Regions from separate parts of the Nocardiopsis sp. iso_25 genome, predicted to be linked through region 2. Evidence: riboswitches for the same ligand, from Rfam matches in the RefSeq annotation. Region 2 holds a riboswitch; each other region holds the start of a gene.
The links. A riboswitch is a leader RNA that binds a small molecule or an ion and turns the genes downstream of it on or off. The one in region 2 is predicted to bind thiamine pyrophosphate.
Positions count from the first base shown of each region.

Region 1: linked by a shared signal. The riboswitch ahead of thiD (bifunctional hydroxymethylpyrimidine kinase/phosphomethylpyrimidine kinase) and the one ahead of AC0VX6_RS04835 (ECF transporter S component) in region 2 are both predicted to bind thiamine pyrophosphate.
Region 3: linked by a shared signal. The riboswitch ahead of thiO (glycine oxidase ThiO) and the one ahead of AC0VX6_RS04835 (ECF transporter S component) in region 2 are both predicted to bind thiamine pyrophosphate.

Region 1 covers NZ_CM149667.1:1,557,544-1,564,362, forward strand. Annotated here, with positions in the region: gene AC0VX6_RS06850 (glycosyltransferase family 4 protein) at 1-200, opposite strand, end outside; gene AC0VX6_RS06855 (DUF6457 domain-containing protein) at 435-689, shown strand; gene AC0VX6_RS06860 (alanine/glycine:cation symporter family protein) at 1,262-2,680, shown strand; gene thiD (bifunctional hydroxymethylpyrimidine kinase/phosphomethylpyrimidine kinase) at 2,779-3,582, opposite strand; TPP riboswitch at 3,570-3,668, opposite strand; gene AC0VX6_RS06870 (DedA family protein) at 3,809-4,504, opposite strand; gene AC0VX6_RS06875 (DUF368 domain-containing protein) at 4,524-5,453, opposite strand; gene AC0VX6_RS06880 (acyl-CoA synthetase) at 5,998-6,819, opposite strand, start outside.
Region 2 covers NZ_CM149667.1:1,059,607-1,066,425, reverse strand. Annotated here, with positions in the region: gene AC0VX6_RS04850 (enoyl-CoA hydratase/isomerase family protein) at 1-76, opposite strand, end outside; gene AC0VX6_RS04845 (energy-coupling factor transporter transmembrane component T family protein) at 137-880, opposite strand; gene AC0VX6_RS04840 (ABC transporter ATP-binding protein) at 1,053-2,684, opposite strand; gene AC0VX6_RS04835 (ECF transporter S component) at 2,687-3,307, opposite strand; TPP riboswitch at 3,415-3,522, opposite strand; gene AC0VX6_RS04830 (RNA-guided endonuclease InsQ/TnpB family protein) at 3,572-4,804, opposite strand; gene AC0VX6_RS04825 (transglycosylase domain-containing protein) at 4,877-6,819, opposite strand, start outside.
Region 3 covers NZ_CM149667.1:4,559,746-4,566,564, forward strand. Annotated here, with positions in the region: gene AC0VX6_RS19575 (DUF418 domain-containing protein) at 1-117, shown strand, start outside; gene AC0VX6_RS19580 (SDR family oxidoreductase) at 233-1,123, shown strand; gene AC0VX6_RS19585 (zinc-binding dehydrogenase) at 1,274-2,278, shown strand; gene thiE (thiamine phosphate synthase) at 2,329-2,997, opposite strand; gene AC0VX6_RS19595 (Rv2175c family DNA-binding protein) at 3,105-3,458, opposite strand; TPP riboswitch at 3,541-3,652, shown strand; gene thiO (glycine oxidase ThiO) at 3,621-4,817, shown strand; gene thiS (sulfur carrier protein ThiS) at 4,823-5,029, shown strand; gene AC0VX6_RS19610 (thiazole synthase) at 5,032-5,790, shown strand; gene pknB (Stk1 family PASTA domain-containing Ser/Thr kinase) at 6,234-6,819, shown strand, end outside.

The sequences.
Region 1 (6,819 bases), 500 kb from region 2:
CGGGCGTCGGCCTGGGGCACGCGGTCGAGCGGGGGCGTGCGGGCCGCCGCGCGGTGCCCGGCAGCGGGGACGCGGGCGGACGCGTGGTCGGCCGCGGTCCGGGGAGCGGCCGAGGGCACGGAGGGCGCGCGTGCGGCCGGGGAGTGGTGAGCGGCCGGGGACGTGCGCGCGGCCGGAGACGTACGGTCGGTCGGGGACATGCGGGTGGCTCCCAATGCCGGGGGGACGGCTGCCTACGCCGGGGACGGCTGTCTCCGACGCTAGGCTCGTGGGATGAACCTCGGTTTGGGTGCGGGGGAACCGCGCCCGAAGACCAGGCGTGGGCAGTCCGAGCGGTCGGTGACGGCGCCCGTGTGCCCGTGTGTCCGCCGGGTGACTCTCCGGTGGATATGATTGCTGAATGTAGCCAATATATTGCTCTAAGGAGTCGTGCGGTGACCCTCGTGGAATGGGCCGAAGCAGTCCGAAGTGAACTGGGCCTGACCGGCACCGAACCCCTCCGCAAGGAGGACGTCGACCGGGTGCTCGACCTCGCCCGGGACGCCGCCCACTCCGTGGCCCGGCCCGCCGCGCCCCTGACCACCTACCTCCTGGGCGTGGCGGTGGGCCAGGGCGCGGACCCCGACGAGGCCGCGGCGGCCCTCAGCAGGCTCGCCCTGGCCCAGGTCGACGAGGAGGACCGCGCCTAACACACCGCCGCCGTCCGCGCCGGTCGGAGGCGGCCCCGTCCGTACCGACGGGCCCTTGCGTCCGTTCCGGCGGCCTCCGGCCGTGCCGTCGCGGCCGCGCCCGTGAGGAACACGGCGCCCGGAGCCCGCCGGGGCCGTACCGGCTCGACGCGGTCGCGTCGGCTCGCCGTCCGTACCGGCCGCCCCCAACGGGTCGCGCTGCGGACCGCGTCGCGCGCGGGCCGCACCGGTTCCACCGGCTCCCTCGAATCCACCGGTGCCCTCGGGTGCGCCGCCGTTCGGGCGCAGCCCCGCGCCCGGCCCCCGACCAGCGCGGAAGCCTGTCAGGAGGACACCGCCCGCACCCGGAGGTACGTGGACCGCACCCGGAGGTACGTGGAAGAGACACCGGAAGTTCCCGAAGAAACCGGCATGTGGGTTACATGTGATGCGGTTGTTACGCGTCGATGCGATTCTGTGCCGGTATCGCGGGCCTTCCCCCAGTGCCGACGCGATTTCGAGGGCGTCGGATCCCCCGTACTTCGCTACCGGCGGCCTTCGTCCCCACAAACTCACCGATAGGGAGATCCCCTGTGGACCAACTGCTCGAAATGGCGAGCCTCGTCAGCAGCATCATCTGGGGGCCCTTCGTCCTCATCCCGCTGCTGTTCGGTGTCGGCGTCTTCCTCACGATCCGCCTCCGCGTGCTCCAGCTCTTCCGACTACCGCACGCACTCTGGCTCGCCATCATCAGGCGCAAGGAGGACGACTCCGTCGAGGGCGACATCTCCCACTACCAGGCGCTGAGCACGGCCCTGGCCGCCACCGTCGGCGTCGGCAACATCGCCGGTGCCGCGCTCGCCATCGGCGTCGGCGGCCCCGGCGCGCTGTTCTGGATGTGGGTCGTCGGCTTCCTCGGCATGGCCACCAAGTACAGCGAGGCCCTCCTGGGCGTGAAGTTCCGCCGCACCGACGCCAAGGGCGAACAGAGCGGCGGCCCGATGTACTACCTCAAGTACGGGATCCGCGGAGGCCTGGGCACCACCCTGGGCGTCGCCTTCGCCGTCTTCGGCGCCATCGCCGCCTTCGGCATCGGCAACGGCACCCAGGCCAACGCCGTCGCGCAGCAGATCACCAGCATCACGCCGCTGGAGCCGTGGATGGTGGGCCTGGCCCTCGTGGTCCTGGCCGGCGCGGTCATCCTGGGCGGCATCAAGAGCATCGGCCGCGTCGCCTCCGGCCTCGTGCCGATCATGATCGTCGGCTACGTGGGCATCTGCCTGGTCATCCTGGCCGCCAACTGGGCCGCCATCCTCCCCGCGCTCCAGCTCGTGGTGACCGACGCCTTCACCGGCACCGCGGCCACGGGCGGCTTCGCCGGCGCGGGCATCATGCTCGCCATCCAGCAGGGCTTCGCCCGCGGCATCTTCTCCAACGAGTCGGGCCTGGGCACCGGCGGTATCGCCGCCGCCTCGGCCAAGACCAACCAGCCGGTCCGCCAGGCCATGGTCTCGATGACCCAGACCTTCATCGACACCATCATCGTGGTCACCATGACCTGCCTGGTCATCATCACCACCGGCGTCTGGACCGACGGTGACGCGGACGGCTCGCTGATGACGAGCAACGCGGTCTCCGAGGGCCTGGGAGCGATCAGCCCCGCGCTCGCCCCGGCCGGCGCCGTCATCGTGGCTATCTCGGTGGCCGTGTTCGCCCTCACCACCCTGCTCGGATGGGCCTACTACGGCGAGCGCTGCATGGTGTTCCTGGGCGGGCGCCGCCTGGTCCTGCCCTACCGCCTGGTGTTCATCGCCGTCATCTACGTGGGCTCGGTCGCCAGCCTGGACTCGGTCTGGCTGTTCAGCGACATCGCCAACGGCCTGATGGCCCTGCCCAACCTCATCGGCCTCCTGCTCCTGTCCCCGGTCATCGCGGCGGAGACGCGCAAGTTCTTCGCCCACCCCGACTGGAGGGACCCGGACAAGGTCATGGAGGACGTGACCAAGGTCTGACCCGGTAGGGGCCGTGAGCCCCACCGGAGGACGCAACGGGGAGGGGGGACCTGCGCTGAGCCGGTCCCCCCTCGGCGTTCCCCCTCCGGACGCCGCTGCTACCACCAGGCGTGGAAGTGGTGCACCGGGCCCTGTCCGCCGCCCGCGTCGATCTCGTCGGCGCGCCGGATGGCCTCGGTCAGGTAGTCCTTGGCGCCGCCCACCGCGGCGGCCACGTCCGGCCGCTGCGGCAGCAGGGCCGCGATCGAGGAGGACAGCGTGCACCCGGTGCCGTGCGTGTTGCGGGTGGCCACCCTCGGGGCGCGGAACTCGACCGGGTCGGCGTCCCGGGAGACCAGGACGTCGACGCTCTCACCGCCGGGCAGGTGGCCGCCCTTGAGCAGGACCCTGCGCGGGCCGAGGTCCAGCAGCCGCCAGGCCTGGGCGCGCATCGACGCCAGATCGGTCGCCTCGGGCTCCTCCAGCAGGTCTGCGGCCTCGGGCAGGTTCGGGGTGACCAGGTCCGCGCGGGGCAGGAGCTTGGTACGCAGCGCGTCGACGGCCGAGGCCTCCAGCAGGCGGTCCCCGCTCTTGGCGACCATCACCGGGTCCACCACCACGTTCGGCAGCGTGTGGCGGTCGATCGCCTCGGCCACGGCCTCGGTGACCTCCGAGGTGCCCAGCATGCCCACCTTGACCGCGTGCACGACGGCGTCGGTGAAGAGGGTGTCCATCTGGTGGGCGACGAAGCGCGCGGGGATCGGGTGGACCCCGGTGACGCCGAGCGTGGACTGGGCGGTCAGCGCGGTGATCACCGTCATCCCGAAGGTCCCGTGCGCGGAGAAGGCCTTGAGGTCGGCCTGGACGCCCGCGCCCCCGCTGGGGTCGCTGCCGGCGATGGACACGATGTTGTACACGCTCATGGCGTTCCTTCGCTAGTGCTAACTAGGGCAGGTTCGACGGGTGTGCTCTCAGCCGGGAACGTGTCCCGGCACCCCGCGCCTCCGGAGCCGCGTCGGCGGCCCCGGTCATTATGTGTTTGTGGTGCGTTCCGGGCAGGATACCCACAGAACGCCGAAGGGGTCCGCCCGGGGGATGCGGGCGGACCCCTGGAGGGGTTCACGGGGAGCGGGCCCCGGGGGCGGGTGCTCAGGCGGAGGTGCCCTCGGTCCGGCGGGCCTTGGTCCGCTTGTAGACGCGGGCCAGGATGAACCACAGCACCAGCAGGCCGATGAGCACGACGACGATGTTGCTGATCACGCCGCTCCACTGGGCCAGAACGGGCTCGATGGCCGGGCCGAAGACGTAGCCGAGGCCGATCCAGATGGTGTTCCACACCGCGGAGCCGATGACTGTGTACAGCGAGAACTTGAACAGGGGCATCCGCTCGATCCCGGCGGGCACCGAGATGAAGCTGCGGACCAGGGGCACGCACCGGCCCAGCAGGACGGCGACGCCGCCGAAGCGGGCGAAGAAGCGCTCGGCCTTGTAGAAGTCCTCGATCTCCAGCAGCGGGGTCTTCTCGACCAGCCAGGCCGTGCGCTCGCGGCCCAGGAGCGCGCCGATCGCGTAGAAGCCCCACGCGCCGACCAGGCAGCCGATCGTCGCCCACACGATGGCCAGCCACACGTTCATGTGTCCGGCGTAGGCGAGGAACCCGGCGCCGGGCAGGACCGCCTCACTGGGCATCGGCGGGAAGAAGGTCTCGATGAACAGCGCCACGCCGACACCGGGTTCGCCCAGGGTCGTCATCAGGTTCAGGACCCACCCGATGAATCCCTCGTACTCGTGGGCGACGTCGACGTCGGTCGTCGAGGCCGCGGTCATCAGCAGATTCGTTGTCATGCGGTTGTCGTTCCCGTTCTCAGACGTGGGTGGGGGTCCGGTGGAGTTCGGCTTCTTCCATCCGGAGGCGCTTGCGGCGCTCCCAGACGATGGCCGCCGCCACGATCGCGAAGCCGATCGCCATCAGGCCGACTGTCACCGGGACGTCGGTGGGGGCCAGGAACGTGCGGTCCTCGTCCTGCCAGGGCCACAGGGCGCGCAGCGAACCGGCCATGAGGCCGGTGAGGACCACCAGGGTCATGTGGTGGAAGTTCTCCAGCAGGTGCTGGAGCAGCTTCACGAACAGCGACAGGCCCGTGAGCATGCCGAGCGCGAACACAGAGAGGTAGGCGATGTCCATGTCGCCGACCGCGCTGATCGTGGGCTCGTACAGGCCCAGCGTCAGCAGGATGAAGGACCCGGACAGCCCTGGCAGCACCAGCGCGCAGACGGCCACCGCCGCGGCGAGGAAGACGACGACCGGGTGGGTGGGCAGGTTGGCGCCGGGCAGGCCGGTGAGGAAGAACGCCCCCGCGGCGAAGACCAGGGCGATGAGGTAGTGCCGGGCCCGCCACCCGTGACCCGCGCCGGTGTAGGGGATCCACAGGCAGGCCAGGACCAGGCCGAAGAACAGCGCGTACGCGTACTGGGTGTGGGACTCGACCAGCGGGGCGAGGACCACGGCCGCCATACCGAGGAAGGCCACCATGCCGACGAGCGCGGGGACCAGCACGCTCCAGTCCACCTGGCGGAACTGCTCCTGGGCGCGCTCCCTCCCGCGTCCGCGCGGGACGTCGGTGACGTAGCGCCTGACACCGCTGACCATGTGGCCGGCGCCGCCGATGAGCTTGTCGTAGAGACCGACGATGAGGGCGACCGTACCGCCGCTGATACCGGGAAGGGCCTCCGAGGCGCCCACGGCGCCGCCGCGCACCGCGTTGAAGATGTAGCTGCCTACTGAGTTGGGCATCTGGGTTCTTGGGAGCGCTTCGGGCCGGGCCCGGGGAAGCGCGCCGTCCTCCGTCCTAGTGGTGTCACCGCACGCGCACCGTGTGCACGGGTGGAGGGGTGGGTCAAAGGTGGTCCTCGCGGTCCACGGCCTCGACCGGAGGCGGAGTGGACCGGTCGGCCCCGGCCGGGAGTGTGCGAACCGGTCGGAGCGGGGGAGGGGAAACCGTGGGGCCTTGGACCAGGCGACGCCAGTCTAGCGGTGGCGGAGGGGGTCCAGAGCGGCCGACGTCCGGTGAAACCCCTGTTTCGGCTGGGTAAGTCCATATTGACCCTGTGCCCGAAATGAAGGGTCCGGTACCGCCCGGGTGCGGAGTTCCGCAGCAGGCCGCCGGGGAGGCCGGGTGCCCGGCCGCGAGCGCCGTCTCCGGCACGGTCCGGCACCCGTTCCGAAGTCCGTCCCCGGGGCCCGCCCCGGAACGGGGGGTTCGGCCGCAGGACCTGTTCCGACATGACCCCGGGCCCGTGGAGGAGTCCCCGGCGGGGACCGGAGAGCGGACCGGCTCTCAGGGAAGGGTCGGGACGGCCGGAGCGGGTGAACCGGTCCCGGTGACCGACGCCGCCCACCGGTAGTCCTGTTTGCCGACCGCCGTACGCCGCACCCGGTCCACGAAGTGCACGGTGCGCGGCACCTTGAACCCCGCCAGCCGGACCCGGCAGTACGCGCGCAGCTCCGCCTCCTCCAGACGGGCGTTCGCGGCCAGCGAGACCAGCGCGGTCACCCGCTGCCCGAGGTACTCGTCGGGCGAGGGCACCACGATGGCGTCCTCCACCGAGGGGTGGGCCTTGAGCACGGCCTCCACCTCCTCGGGGTAGACCTTCTCCCCGGCGGTGTTGATCACCGCGCTGCCGCGTCCCAGCAGCGCGATCGAGCCGTCGGCGTCCCACGTCCCGAAGTCGCCCGACAGCGCCCAGCGGCGCCCCTCGGCGTCGGTGGGGAAGGTGCGCGCGGTCGCCAGGGGGTCGTTGTAGTAGCCCAGCGGGATCCGTCCGGTGCGCGCGATCCGCCCCACCTCCCGCGAACCCGGGGGCAGCGGGCGCAGGGACGCGTCCAGCACCGCGATGCTGCCGCCCATGGTGAAGCTGCGGCTGCCCGAGGGGCCGCCCCCGGAGGGGGCCTCCGCCGGACCGGCCGGTTCGGCGCCGGTCGCCGACCCGCACACGCCCGTCTCCGACCCCCCGTAGGCGTCGGAGAGGGACACGTCCTCGCGCCAGGCGTGCCACAGCGCGCGCACCGCCGGGGTGAGCGGGGTGCCGCCGGAGCGGACCGAGGCCAGGTCCGGGCACAGCCCCGGTTCGGTGAGCAGGTGGCGGGCCAGCGGGCGGGC
Region 2 (6,819 bases):
CCTTCGGCCTGTCCAGCCGGATCACGGCCACGGCCGGATGGTCCGGATCGGTCTCCACACGCACGAACTCGCCCACGGTCTGCTGCCCCTCACTACTCGGACGTCACCACTGTCTCCGAACTGCTTACCACCCGGTTCAGGAGAAGAGCAGCACCAGGGTGCCCAGGCGTGCGGACAGGGTGTAGGCCGCCGCCAGGAGCAGGGCGGCCCCCGCCAGCAGCAGCGTGTCCGCGGTCCGCCAGCGACTCTCCCGGACGCGGGTGCGCGGCCCGGTCCCGAAGGCGCGCGCGTCCATCGCCGCGGCCAGCAGCGTCCCGGTGCGGATGGAGCGCACCAACAGGGCGAACAGGCGGCCGAAGAACAGCGCGACCGCCCTGACCGGGTCGCGCCCGGCCTCCAGCCCGCGAGCCCTCCGCGCCAGTGTGATCGTGCGCCACTGGTCGGCGAGCAGCGGGACGAGCCGCAGCGCCGCCAGCACGCCCATGGCGGGACGCTCGGGGAGCCGCAGCCGCTGTACCAGGGCGTCGGCGGTCTCCGTGGGGTCGCTGCTCACGGCGGCGAGCAGCCCGGGCAGGGCGATGGCCAGCAGGCGCACCGCGGCGCCCAGCGCGCCCTCCGCACCGTGCTCCCCGTACAGGTAGTTGACCAGCCCGCTGGAGAGCCCCATGAGCAGGAAGGGCCCGCCCAGGACGAGCAGGGTGCGCCGGTCGATCCCGCTGAACGGCAGGAGCAGCAGGACGCCCGCCAGCACCGCGCCGCCGGTGACGGCGTCCACGGCCGGGACCAGGCCCACGCCCAGCAGCAGGGCGGCGAGCAGTTTGGCCGCCGGGTTGAGCCCGACCAGCCAGAAGCGCGCCCCGCCGTCCGCGGGAGCCTCCAGGGTGAGCGCGTCCCCCGGCGGGGCACCGGCCCCGCCCTGCCCTCGTACCTCGTCCGGTACACGGACCTCATCCGGCGCACGACGGACCTCGTCCGTCTCTCGGTTCCCCTCCGGCACGCGGGCCCCGCCCGGGACACGGTCCCCGTCCACGGGTGTGTCCGGAAGCCTCCGGTCAGCCACGGCTCCCCCTTCCCACCGGCGTGTGCCCCGCGGGCCCGGTCGGCTCCGGCGGGCCGGGCGGCTCCGCCCCGGCGCCCGCGTCCGGTGCGGCGGCCTCCTGGACGGCGCGGCCCCCGGCCACGCGCACCCGCGCGTCGGCCAGACTCCGCAGCAACAGGTCGTCGTGGGTGGCCATGACCACCGCGCGGCCCGCGGACCGCAGGGTGGCGAGCAGCTCCACGAGTTCGGTCCAGGTCCGGGTGTCCTGGCCGAAGGTGGGCTCGTCCAGGACGAGCGCGTCGGGCGCGTGCGCGGGGCCCGAACTGAGCGCCGTGGCCACCGACAGCCGCCGCTTCTCACCGCCCGAGAGCGTGTAGGGGTGCACGTCGGCCAGCGCGGACAGGCGCAGGCGCTCCATCAGCTCGCCCACCCAGGCCTCGGTCTCGGCCTCGCCCATCCCGGCGCGCAGCGGGGCGAAGCACAGCTCGTCGCGCACGGTGGCGGTGACGAACTGGTCCTCGGCGTGCTGGAAGACCGTGCCCACGTACCGGGCCAGCCTGCGGGCGGGCCAGCGCACGAGCGGGCGCGGGTCGGCCCCGGCCAGCGGCCCGCGCGGCAGCACCGCTCCCCGCTGGGGCCTGGACAGTCCGGCGAGAAGGGTCAGCAGCGTGGACTTGCCCGCGCCGTTGGGTCCGGTCAGGGCGGTCGCGGTCCCGGCTCGGACGGTGGCGTCCACCCCCTCGAACACCGTGCGCCGCGGCGCCGCGCGCACGCCGAGCTGGCTCGGGGTGCGCGCCGTGACGCCCACGGCCTCCAGCAGGGGCTCACCGCCCGGCGCGGGCTCAAGGACGGGCGCGGGCTCGAACCCGGGCACCCACACGCCCTGCGCGGCCAGCGAGCGCCCGTGCTCGGCGAACACGGTCCCCGGCGGCCCGTCGGCGACGACCCCGCCGCCGGGCGCCACGACCACGACCCGGTCCACCAGGTCCACGACGTCGGCCACCCGGTGCTCGACCAGCACCAGGGTCGCCTCGGTCTCGGCGAGCAGGCGGGCCAGCACGCCGCGCACCAGCGCGGCCCCGGCCGGGTCGAGGTTGGCGGTGGGCTCGTCCAGCAGCAGCAGGCGGGGGCGCATCGCCAGGGCCCCGGCGATCACCAGGCGCTGCTTCTCACCGCCCGACAGCGCGCCGGTCGGGTGGCGCGGTCCGTACGGGAAGCCCACGGCCTCCAGTGCCTCGTGGACGCGTGGCCAGATGAGGTCGGGGGCCACGCCCAGGTTCTCCGGGCCGAAGGCGACGTCGTCGCCCGCGCGCGCCATCACCAGCTGCGTCTCGGGGTCCTGGCTGACCAGGCCGACCGAGCCCCGGCTCCGGTCGGCGGGCTCTCCGTCCAGGAGCAGGGTGCCCTCGTGGTCGCCGCTGATGGCGGCGTCCTCGCCGGTCAGGCCGGCCAGCGAGTGCAGCAGGGTGGACTTGCCCGCGCCGGAGGCGCCCAGCAGCAGCACGCGTTCACCCGGCTCGATCACCAGGTCCACGCCGCGCAGCGCGTGGGACCCGCGGCCCGAGTGCCGCCAGCCCCAGCCGGAGAGCTCCACGCGCGCGCCGGGGCCCCCGGCCGCCGTCCGGCGCCCGTTCGCGGAGGCCACGGTCAGCCCCTCGCGGACGGGAAGGGGGCCAGCGCACCGGAGCGGGCCAGGGCGGTGGTGAGCAGGCGGGCGCCCACGCCCGCGATGAGGGCGGCGCTGACCACCACGATGACGCCGTAGGTGATCTGGTAGGACAGCGGCCAGGTCACGTTGTAGGCGAGGTTGTCGCGGATGGCCGGGGAGACGCCCGCGACCGCCGCCGCGAGGACGGCCACGCCCATGCCCCAGCGGCGGTAGCCGAAGGCGAGAAAGACGAGTTCGGGCAGGATGCCCTGGAGGGCGCCGTCGAGGATGACCATGATCCCCCACTGGGTGCCCAGGAGCGCCGACACCGAGGCGGCGGCGACGGCGGTGAGCAGGGCCGCGCCGGGCTTGCGGATGATCAGGCCGCCCAGCACGCCGGAGATCAGCCACATGCCGTAGACGACGGCCTGCGCGGGCGGGAAGCCGACGAAGAGCGGGGTCGTGACCGACCAGACGATGTTCCAGAGCCAGAAGACCACGCCGACCGCGACGCCGATGACGGCGGCCACGACGATGTCGACGGTGCGCCAGCTCCGCAGCCGACCGAGGACGTCGTGCCGGAAGCCGGTGCCCTGGGGGGTGGTGGTGTTCCTCTTCATTCGGTGTCCCTTCGCCGGGGGGTGCGAGGGGCCCGTGCGGCCGAGAGCGGCGCCGGGACGCGTTCCGCGCGCGCCGGGACGTCCCGGTGCGCGGGAGCACGCCACCGGTGACGGTTCCTACGACTTCCTTCGCTGGCATGACCCAGATCAGGTGTGTAAGGGTCTGCGGCCTGGTGCCGCACTCTCAGCGCTCGCGCGCTCCCCTGTCGGTTTCACCCATTTTGACTTCCTCTCCTGCCTGAAGGCAAGAGATCGCGGAACCGCCTACCGGTGGTTCGAGGCCAACGCCTCGTCACGGGTCGCCCCGTGGCCTTCCTGTTTCGTCGCCGGTCGCCCCGTCCGGGAGGACTCCCGTTGAGGTCTCACACCAGCTCCGCAGGCAACAACCGCCAGCCCGGCGGCTTCGAGATTGAGCGCCGCGTTCACATCACGGTCATGGACCACCCCACAACCGGGGCACCTCCACTCCCGTACACGCAACGGCAACGACGCGTGCACGTACCCGCATCCGGGGGTCGAGCACGCCTTGGAGGAGGGAAAGAACCGGTCCACCACGATCAGGTCCCGCCCGTACCAGGCGCACTTGTACTCCAACATGGTGCGCAGCTCACGCCAGGCCACGTCCGAGATCGCCCGGGACAGCCTGCGGTTCTTGACCATGTTGCGCACGGCCAGGTCCTCGATCACGACCACTTGGTTCTCGCGGACGAGTCGAGTGGAGAGCTTGTGCAAAAAGTCGCGCCTGCGGTCGGTGATGCGGGCGCACACCCGCGCCACCTTCCGCCGCGCCCTGTCCCGGTTCGCGCTGCCCCTGGCCTTACGGGCCAGCGCCCGCTGCGCCCGGGCCAGCCTGGCCCGGTCGCGTTGCTCGTGGCGTGGGTTGGCCACCTTCTCCCCGGTCGACAAGATCACCACGGAGGTGATTCCGGCATCGACACCGACCGCGTTGTTGACGGCCGGGGCCGACGTGATGGTGTCCTCACACAGCAGGGACACGAACCAGCGCCCGGCCGCGTCACGCGAGACCGTCACTGTCGAGGGACGGGCCCCTTCGGGCAGGGGCCGCGACCACACGATGTCCAGGGGTTCGGCCATCTTGGCCAGGGTCAGACGGCCGTCGCAGTAGCGAAAGGCCGACCGGGTGTACTCCGCCGAGGCCCGGGAGGTCTTCTTGGACTTGAACCGCGGGTACTTCGCGCGGCGGTCGAAGAAGTTGCCGAAGGCGGTGTGCAGGTGGCGCAGCGTCTGCTGGAGCGGAACGGAAGAGACCTCGGTGAGGAAGGACAGCTCCTCGGTCCTCTTCCAGGCGGTCAGCATCCCCGAGGTGTGGGAGTAACCCACCCGCTCGCGGCGCTGCTGCCAGGCGGTGGTGCGTTCGGCCAGAGCGCGGTTGTAGACCAGGCGCACGCACCCGAACGTGCGCGACAGCTCAGCCGCCTGCACATCACTCGGATAGAAGCGGTATCGATAGGCCCGCTTCACGCTCTTCCTGGTCATGACACACACCGTAGCGACCGCCCTGCGATCGCGTGAGCCGAATCCAACAGAAAGCTACAGAAAGGCGGGATCTCAGTCCCCGGGGCCGACACCGCCCTCGGGCACCTGCGGCTGCGGGGGCGTGCCGTTCCAGGGCGCGCCGCCGTCCCCGCCCGGGGACTCGCCGCCACCGCCTTCCCCGGTACCTCCGCCTCCGCCGCCTCCACCACCGCCGGTGTTTCCGCCTCCACCGCCATCGGTCGAACCTCCGCCCCCGCCGGTGCCCCCGCCGGTGCCGCCGCCGGTGCCGCCGCCACCGGTCGAACCCTCGCCGCCTCCGGTACCGCCACCGCCGCCGGTCGAGCCCCCACCGCCGGTGGCCTCCTCACCGCCGCCACCGCCGGTCGAACCGCCGTCACCCCCGCCGTCACCGCCGCCACCGGCCGCGACGCCGCCGTCACCGGTACCGCCGCCTCCACCGCCTCCACCGGTGTCGCCGTCGTCGCTGTCGCCACCGCCGCCCGACGGCTTGTCAGAGGCCTTGCCGTAGATCTTCGGCGAGGGCGCGAACTCCTCCTCCGGCAGGCCCGCCACGGCCTCGCGCATGGTGGCCTGCCAGATCGGGCCGGGCAGCGTGGCCCCGTAGACGATGCCGTAGTAACGGTCGCCGATGGTCACGCCCTGGAGAGTGTGCTGCTCCCCGCCCCGGATGTCCCCGACCACCACGGTCCCGGCCAGGTTCGGGGTGTAGCCCGCGAACCACGCGTAGGCCGCGCTGTCTGTGGTGCCGGTCTTGCCCGCCACCGGGCGCCCGATCTCCAGGCCGTTGGCGGTACCGCCCTCGAAGGTCTGCTGGAGCAGGTGGTTGACGCCGTCGGCGACCTCGGTGTCCAGCGCTCCCTCCTCGCACTCGGTGCCCATCTCGATCTCCTCGCCGTCCTCGCCCTCGAAGAGGACCGAGGCCACGGGGACCGGCTCGCAGTAGGTGCCCCGGGAGGCGAAGACGGCGTAGGCGCTGGCCATGGTGAGCGGGGAGACCTCCTGGTCGCCCAGGGTGAAGGAGCTCCACACCTGCAGGTCCTCGCCGTCCGCGCGGTGGACGCCCAGGCTCTGGGCCATCTCCGCCGTCTCGCACAGGCCGACGCGTTCCTGGAGCTGGGCGAAGTAGGTGTTCACCGAACCCTTCGTCCCGCTGATCATGTTGTGCTTTCCGCCGTCGCTCTCCCCGGCGTTGCGCACGTCCCAGGGCGACATCCTGCCGCCCTCGCAGTTCTCCAGGCCGCTCACCGTCGTGGACTTGGGCGAGGAGAAGCTGGTGTCGTACTCGAGCCCGGCGTCCAGGGCGGCGGCCAGGGTGAACGGCTTGAACGTCGAACCCGCCTGGTAGCCCAGCGACCCGCCGTCGTCGTGGTCCACGGACAGGTTGATCGAGGTGGTGCCCGGCTCGTCGTCGAAGCCGTAGCGCATGTTCTGGGCCATGACCCGCACCCGGCCGGTGCCGGGCTCCACGAGGACCTCGGCGGCGAACTTGTGGGAGTCGCCCGCGGGGACGTAGCGCTCGATGGCCTGCTCGGCGGCCTCCTGCATGTCCAGGTCCAGGGTGGTGCGCACGGTGATGCCGCCCCGCTCCAGTATCCGGTCGCGCTCCTCCTGGGTGTCGGCGAGCGCGTCGGAGCCGCCCAGCCACCGCATGACGTAGTCGCAGAAGAAGGGCTGCTCGCTGCTGAAGCAGCTTCCCGCGCGCGGGGTCTCGTCCACCTCCAGGCCCCGGCTCTTGTACTCCTCCGCCTCCGCGCTCTCCAGGTGTCCGGTGGCGACCATCCGGTCCAGCACCAGGTTGCGGCGCTCGACGGAGGCCTCGGGGTTGGTGAGCGGGTCGTAGTACGAGGGCGCGCGCACCAGCGCCACGATCGTGGCGGCCTGCGCGGGGTCGAGTTCGGAGGCCGGGACGGAGAAGTAGCGCTCGGCGGCGACCTCGATGCCGTACGCGTTCTGGCCGAAGTAGGCGAGGTTGAGGTAGCCCTCCATGATCTCGT
Region 3 (6,819 bases), 3.3 Mb from region 2:
CGCCCGGTCGCGCGGGGCGCCCGGCAGGCGGAGGAGCCCGGGAACGCGTCGGGTCGGACGGCGGTCGGACACGGACCGGCCCGGGGCCCGGCGGACGGCGGGCGTCCCGCGCCCTGACCCCGGCGGCCCCGGAGCGCGGGGAGTGCCGACCTCGCCACACCCGGCCCCGCGGCGCAAAAAGGCGCGTGCCGCTCAGCGTCCGGCACGCCCTCGTAACGCAGGATGGGGTGTCATGGGCGACGATCACACGACAAACCACACCATAGGGGTGACGGGGGCGACGGGGGCGCTGGGCGGGCGGGTCGCCGCGCGGATCGCGCGGCTGGGCAGGCCCCAGCGGCTCATCGTACGCGACATCAACCGCGCTCCCGAGTACCCCGGCAGCAGCGCGGCGATGGCGGCCTACGAGGACTCCACGGGCTTCGAGCGGGCGTGCCGGGGGGTGGACACGCTGTTCCTGGTCTCGGCCACCGAGTCCGAGGACCGGATCGACGTCCACGTGAGCGCGGTGGACGCCGCGGTCAAGGCAGGGGTGTCCTGGATCGTCTACCTGTCCTTCCTGCGCGCGGGCCCGGCCTCCACCTTCACGTTCGCGCGCACGCACTTCTTCACCGAGGCGCACATCCGGTCCACGGGGGTGCGCTACACCTTCCTCAGACCCAGCCTGTACCTGGACCTGCTGCCCGACTGGGTGGACGGCGGGGGTGCGGTGCGGGGCCCGGCCGGTGACGGCCGGATCGCGTGGGTCTCGCGCGACGACGTGGCGGACGTGGCCGCGGCCGTGCTGACCGACCCCGCGGCCGCGCGCGCCTCGCACGACACCAGCCACGACGTCACCGGCCCGGAGGCGCTGTCCCTGGGCGCGACGGCGGAGAGGCTGAGCGTGCTCACCGGGCGCTCGGTGCACTACGTGCCCCAGACGCGGGAGGAGGCGCTGGAGTCGCGCCGCGGCGGCGCCCCCGACTGGGCGGTCGAGGGCTGGGTGACCTCCTACGCCGCGATCGCCGCAGGGGAGCTCGACGTGGTCTCGCCCGCCGTCCCCGACCTGACCGGCCATCCCGCCCAGTCCATCGAGGGCTTCCTGCGGCGCCACCCCAGCGCGCTGTCGCACGTCGCGGTCTGACCGCGGCCCGCCCTCCGCGCCGTACGCCCGCGCGGGGCGGCCCCCTGTGCCGTGGATCTCCCCCGACACCCGGCCCTTGACCTCAACAAATATTGAGGTAAGAGGCTGAGCGGTGTCGGAGACAGGCGGTGCGCACCGAGGGAGAGCGACATGCGAGCGGTACAGGTCCGTGAGTTCGGCGGCCCGGAGGTCCTGGTGGTCCGGGACGTGCCCGAGCCCGAGGCGGGACCGGGGCAGGCGCTGGTGGAGGTCGCCGCGGCGAACGTGATGTACCTGGACACCCTGGTCCGCGGCGGCTGGGGGCTGGACCACTTCCCCGTGACTCCCCCCTACGTCCCCGGCGCGGGCGTGGCAGGGCGGGTGGTCCGGATCGGCCCGGGCGTGGACCCGGGCTGGGAGGGGGTCGCGGTGGTCGCCGACACCGGGCACACGGACGGAACGCCGGAAAGACCCGCCCTGCCCGTGGACGGTTACGCCGAGCGGGCCGTGGTCCCGGAGTCGGCTCTGGTCAGGGTGCCCGAGGAGGTGGACCCCCGGGCGGCGCTGGCCCTGCTGCACGACGGGCCGACCGCGCTGGCGCTCGAGCGGGCGGCGGGCTTCGGGCCCAGCACCACGGTCCTGGTCGCCGCGGCCGCCGGAGGGGCGGGCACCCTGGCCGTCCAGTTGGCCCGCAGGGCCGGGGCACGGGTCATCGGCGCGGCCGGGGGCGGGGCCAAACTGGCCCTGGTCCGCGAACTGGGCGCGCAGGAGACCGTGGACTACTCCGAGCCGGACTGGCCGGAGCGGGTGCGCGCGCTGACCGGCGGCGCCGGGGTCGACGTGGTCCTGGACGGCGCCGGGGGCGCGCTGGGCGCGGCGGCCTTCGCGACCCTGGCCGACGGCGGCCGGTTCGTCGGCTACGGCTCGGCGGGCGGAAGCTTCACGGAGGTGGACGCGCGGGAGGCCGCGAGCCGCGGGATCGGGGTCCTGGGGCTGTCCGACCTCAAACAGGCCGGGGACGACCGGCGGGACGCCCTGCGGCTGGTGCTGGAGATGGCCCGTATGGGCAGGATCACCCCGCACGTGGGCCTGACCCTGCCGTTGGAGCGGGCCGCCGAGGCGCACGCCGCCCTGGAGGGGCGCACGGTGCTCGGCAAGGTCCTGCTGGTCCCCTAGAACCGGGCGGCGCTGACCGCTCGGACGCCGGAGGCGGCTCCGGGCGCCGGTCAGCCCCCGGCGCGGGCCGCCAGGCGCTGGCGCAGAGCGGCGGCGGCGGCCCGGGGGTCCTCCGCCTCCGTGATCGCGCGCACGACCACGACCCGGCGGGCCCCGGCGTCCAGCACGCGGTCGATGTTGTCGGCGTCGATCCCGCCGATGGCGAACCAGGGGCGGTCGGTGCCCAGCGCGGCCGCCTCCTCCACCAGCTCCAGCCCGGCGGCCGGGCGGCCCGGCTTGGTGGGGGTCGCCCAAGTCGGTCCGACGCAGAAGTAGTCGCTGCCGGGCTCCTCGGCGGAGGCGGCCGCGGCGGCGACGTCGTTGTTGGAGCGGCCGATCAGGGGGTCGGCGCCGATGATGTCGCGGGCCATGGGCACGGGCAGGTCCCGCTGGCCCAGGTGGAGGACGTCGGCGCGCACGGCGCGGGCGATGTCGGCGCGGTCGTTGACCGCAAGCAGGGCGCCGTACCGCTCGCACGCCTCCTTCATCACCTCCAGGGCCGCGATCTCCTCGCGCGCCTCCAGGCCCTTGTCCCGGAGCTGGATGATGTCCACTCCCCCGGCAAGGGCCGCGTCGGCGAACTCGGCCAGGTCTCCCCGGCTGGTCCGGGCGTCGGTGCACAGGTACAGAAGCGATGCGTCCAGGCGCTTGCGCAGGCTGGTTCCGTGGCTGGTCCTCACACGCTCCACCCTAGGCCCTGGTGCGTTCGGACCCAAGGGGGAGGAGCGCGGCGGCGCGCCCCTCCCCTCTCCCCCACGGGTCGCGAACGGGCCCGTGGGGCCGCGGACTAGAAGGCCAGGCTCTGGGCCCGGCGGCGCACCTCGGTGCCCCGGTTCTCGCGCATGGCCTGGATCGGCGTGCCCGGCAGGGAGTCGTCGGGGGTGAACAGCCAGCGCAGGGCCTCCTCGGAGGAGAAGCCCGCGTCGGTGAGCAGCAGCAGCGTCCCCGGCAGACCCTTGACCAGGTCGTCGCCGTCGATGAAGGCCGCGGGAATGGAGAGTTCGCCGTCGCGGACCACACCCATCATGCGGTTCTCGCGGATCAGCGTCTTGATCCGGTTCGGGCTCACGCCCAGCGGAGCGGCGGCTTCCTTGAGGGTCAGCCAGTCGCCGATCAGCGTGTCGATGTCGCGTTGTGTCACACCACCAATCTGCCACATCCGCGCACCTCCTTCCCCCCGGCACGGCGCACGTCGGCCACGGGTCCTAGAATGGGGACAGACCCCTACATCCCGCGGGAGCCGGGTGGGACCCGGCTGAGAGGGAGGCTGTGAGCCTCCGACCGCACGAACCTGATCCGGATCATGCCGGCGAAGGGAGTGGAAGCCACAGCCGTGCGCACCTCCGACGATTTCCACCGCGACCGCGTCGTCGTGGTCGGCGGCGGCCTGGTCGGGCGGGTCACCGCCTGGCGGGCCGCCCAACGCGGACTGAGCGTCACCCTGGTCGAGTCCGACCCCGCCCGCGCGGCCTCCACCGTGGCCGCGGGCATGCTGACCCCCGCCACCGAGGCGGCGTTCGGCGAGGAGCCCCTCATGGAGCTGGGCATCCGCTCGGCCCGCATGTACGCGGACTTCGTCGCCGAACTGGAGGAGGCCAGCGGCCTGGACGTGGGCCACCGCGCCACCGGCACGCTGCTGGTCGCCTTCGACCGCGACGACCTGGCCGTCCTCACCGAACTGCACGCGCTCCAGCGGAGGCTGGGCATCGCAGCCGAGCGCCTGACCGGCCGCGAGTGCCGCCGCCTGGAGCCCATGCTCGCCCCGTCCGTGCGCGGCGGCGTCCTGGCCCCCGACGACCACTCCGTGGACCCGCGGCGGCTGCTGCGCGCCCTGGCCGCGGCGGGCGGGCGCGCGGGCGTGACCGAGGTCCGCGGGCTGGTCGGGGAGGTCCTCTCCCCCGGCCCCGGGGGCGCCCGGCTGGGCGTGCGCCTGACCGGGGAGGCCGCGGCGGGCCAGACCCTGCCCGCGCACCAGGTGGTGCTGGCCGCGGGCTGCTGGGGCAACGGCATCGCGGTCCCCGAACCCGTGGTCCCGCCGCTGCGCCCGGTCAAGGGGCAACTGCTGCGCGCCCGGGTGCCCGACGGGGAACCGCCGCTCGTCGGCCGGACCGTCCGCGGCCTGGTCCGGGGATTCCCGACCTACCTGGTGCCGCGCGCCGACGGCGAGGTCGTCATCGGCGCCACCCAGGAGGAGCTGGGCCACGACACCTCGCTCACCGCCGGGGGGCTCTGGCAGGTGCTGAGGGACGCGCGCGAACTCGTCCCCGGGGTGAGCGAACTGGAGGTCACCGAGACCTGCGTCGGGCTGCGCCCCGGCTCCCCCGACAACGAACCCCTCCTGGGACCCACCCGGGTCCCGGGGCTGCACCTGGCCGCCGGGCACTTCCGGCACGGGGTCCTGCTGACCCCGGTGACCGGTGAGGCCATGGCCCGGGCCCTGACCGACGGAGACCTGCCCGAGTACGCCCGCCGTTTCACGGCACGACGCGCAAGTAGGTAGTAGCAGTGGAACTGATCATCAACGGCGACCGCCGCGAGTTCGCCGACGAGACGACCGTGGAAGCGGTCGTGCGCGACCTGACCGGCGCCGAGGCCCCCGGCGGTGTCGCCGTGGCCGTCAACGACGAGGTGGTGCGCCGGACCGCGTGGGCCGCGAGCCCGCTCAACCAGGGCGACCGCGTGGACGTCCTCACCGCGGTGCAGGGAGGCTGAGGATGAACGACGACCTCGTGATCGCGGGAACCTCCTTCGGGTCCCGGCTCATCACCGGAACCGGCGGAGCCCCCTCCCTGGAGGTCCTGGAGGAGGCCCTGATCGCCTCCGGCACCGAGCTGACCACCGTGGCGATGCGCCGGGTCTCCCCCGGCACGCGGGGGTCGGTGTGGGACGTCCTGACCCGCAACAGCATCCGGGCGCTGCCCAACACCGCCGGGTGCTTCACCGCCGTCGACGCGGTGCGCACCGCGCGCCTGGGCCGCGAGGCGCTGGAGACCGACTGGGTCAAGCTGGAGGTGGTCGCGGACGAGCACACGCTGCTGCCCGACCCCGTCGAGCTGCTGGAGGCCGCCGAACAGCTGGTGGACGAGGGCTTCACCGTGCTGCCCTACACCAACGACGACCCCGTGCTGGCCCGGCGCCTGGAGCAGGTGGGCTGCGCCGCGGTGATGCCCCTGGCCGCCCCGATCGGCTCCGGGCTGGGCATCCGCAACCCGCACAACCTGGAGCTGATCGTCGAGCAGGCCGGTGTGCCGGTCATCGTGGACGCGGGGATCGGCACCGCCAGCGACGCCGCACTGGCCATGGAGCTGGGCTGCGACGCGGTCCTGCTGGCCACGGCCGTGACCCGCGCCCAGGACCCGGTGCGCATGGCCGCCGCGATGCGCGACGCCGTACGCGCGGGCCGCGGCGCGCGCCTGGCCGGCCGCATCCCCGTGCGGCGCTACGCCCAGGCCTCCTCGCCCTCCGTGAGTTAGGCCACCGGGCCCCGCGCCCCGCCCCGGCCCGCCGCCGACCGGTGCGTTCCGGCCGGGGAGTTTGGCGGTGTCCTCTACCGTGGAACGAGTGCGCGGCCCCGCAAGGGCGCATCCCGCACACCACGACAACCCAGGCGCGAGCGTCCCCACCGCCGACGGAGCGGGCCTCACCGGGAACGGGGAGACCCGGCGACCGGCGGGGCACACACCACCGGAACCGGGAGGGCCCCGGCCGGGGCCGGGGCCCGTCCTCCGGGGAGACCGAACAGTCCTCCCCGGGGTCCCACCGGCCCCGCCGACACCGGAACGGGACGGCGCGACCGCGAACCGCGGGGCAGACCTGGCGTGGGCTTCCGCTATCGTGTCGGTTCGACACCCGGTGTCGGGTACGCGCCACCGGCCGCGACAGCCCGCGCTCCCCGCAGCAAGGACACTACTCCGCCGTGGACATGACGACTTCCGACCCGCTCGTAGGCGCCACCCTGGACCGACGTTACTTCGTGGAGTCCAGGATCGCCGGAGGCGGGATGGCGACCGTCTACGTCGCCCACGACCTGAGGTTGGACCGACGGCTGGCCCTGAAGGTGATGCACCCTTCGCTGGCCCAGGACCCGACCTTCGTGCAGCGCTTCATCAACGAGGCGCACTCCGTCGCCAAGCTCTCCCACCCCAACGTCGTGCAGGTCTTCGACCAGGGTGAGGACCAGGGGCACGTGTTCCTGGCCATGGAGTACGTACCCGGGCGCACCCTGCGCGACCTGCTCAAGTCCCGGGGCAGGCTCGGCGCCCACGACGCCCTGAACGCCATGGCCCCGGTGCTGGCCGCGCTCGGCGCCGCCCACCAGGCGGGCATGGTCCACCGCGACGTCAAGCCCGAGAACGTCCTCATCACCGAGGACGGCCGGGTCAAGGTCGCCGACTTCGGACTGGCCCGCGCCGTGGAGCAGTCCAACCAGGGGCTGACCCGCACGGGCACCCTCATGGGCACGGCGGCCTACCTGGCCCCCGAGCAGATCGAGAAGGGCGTCG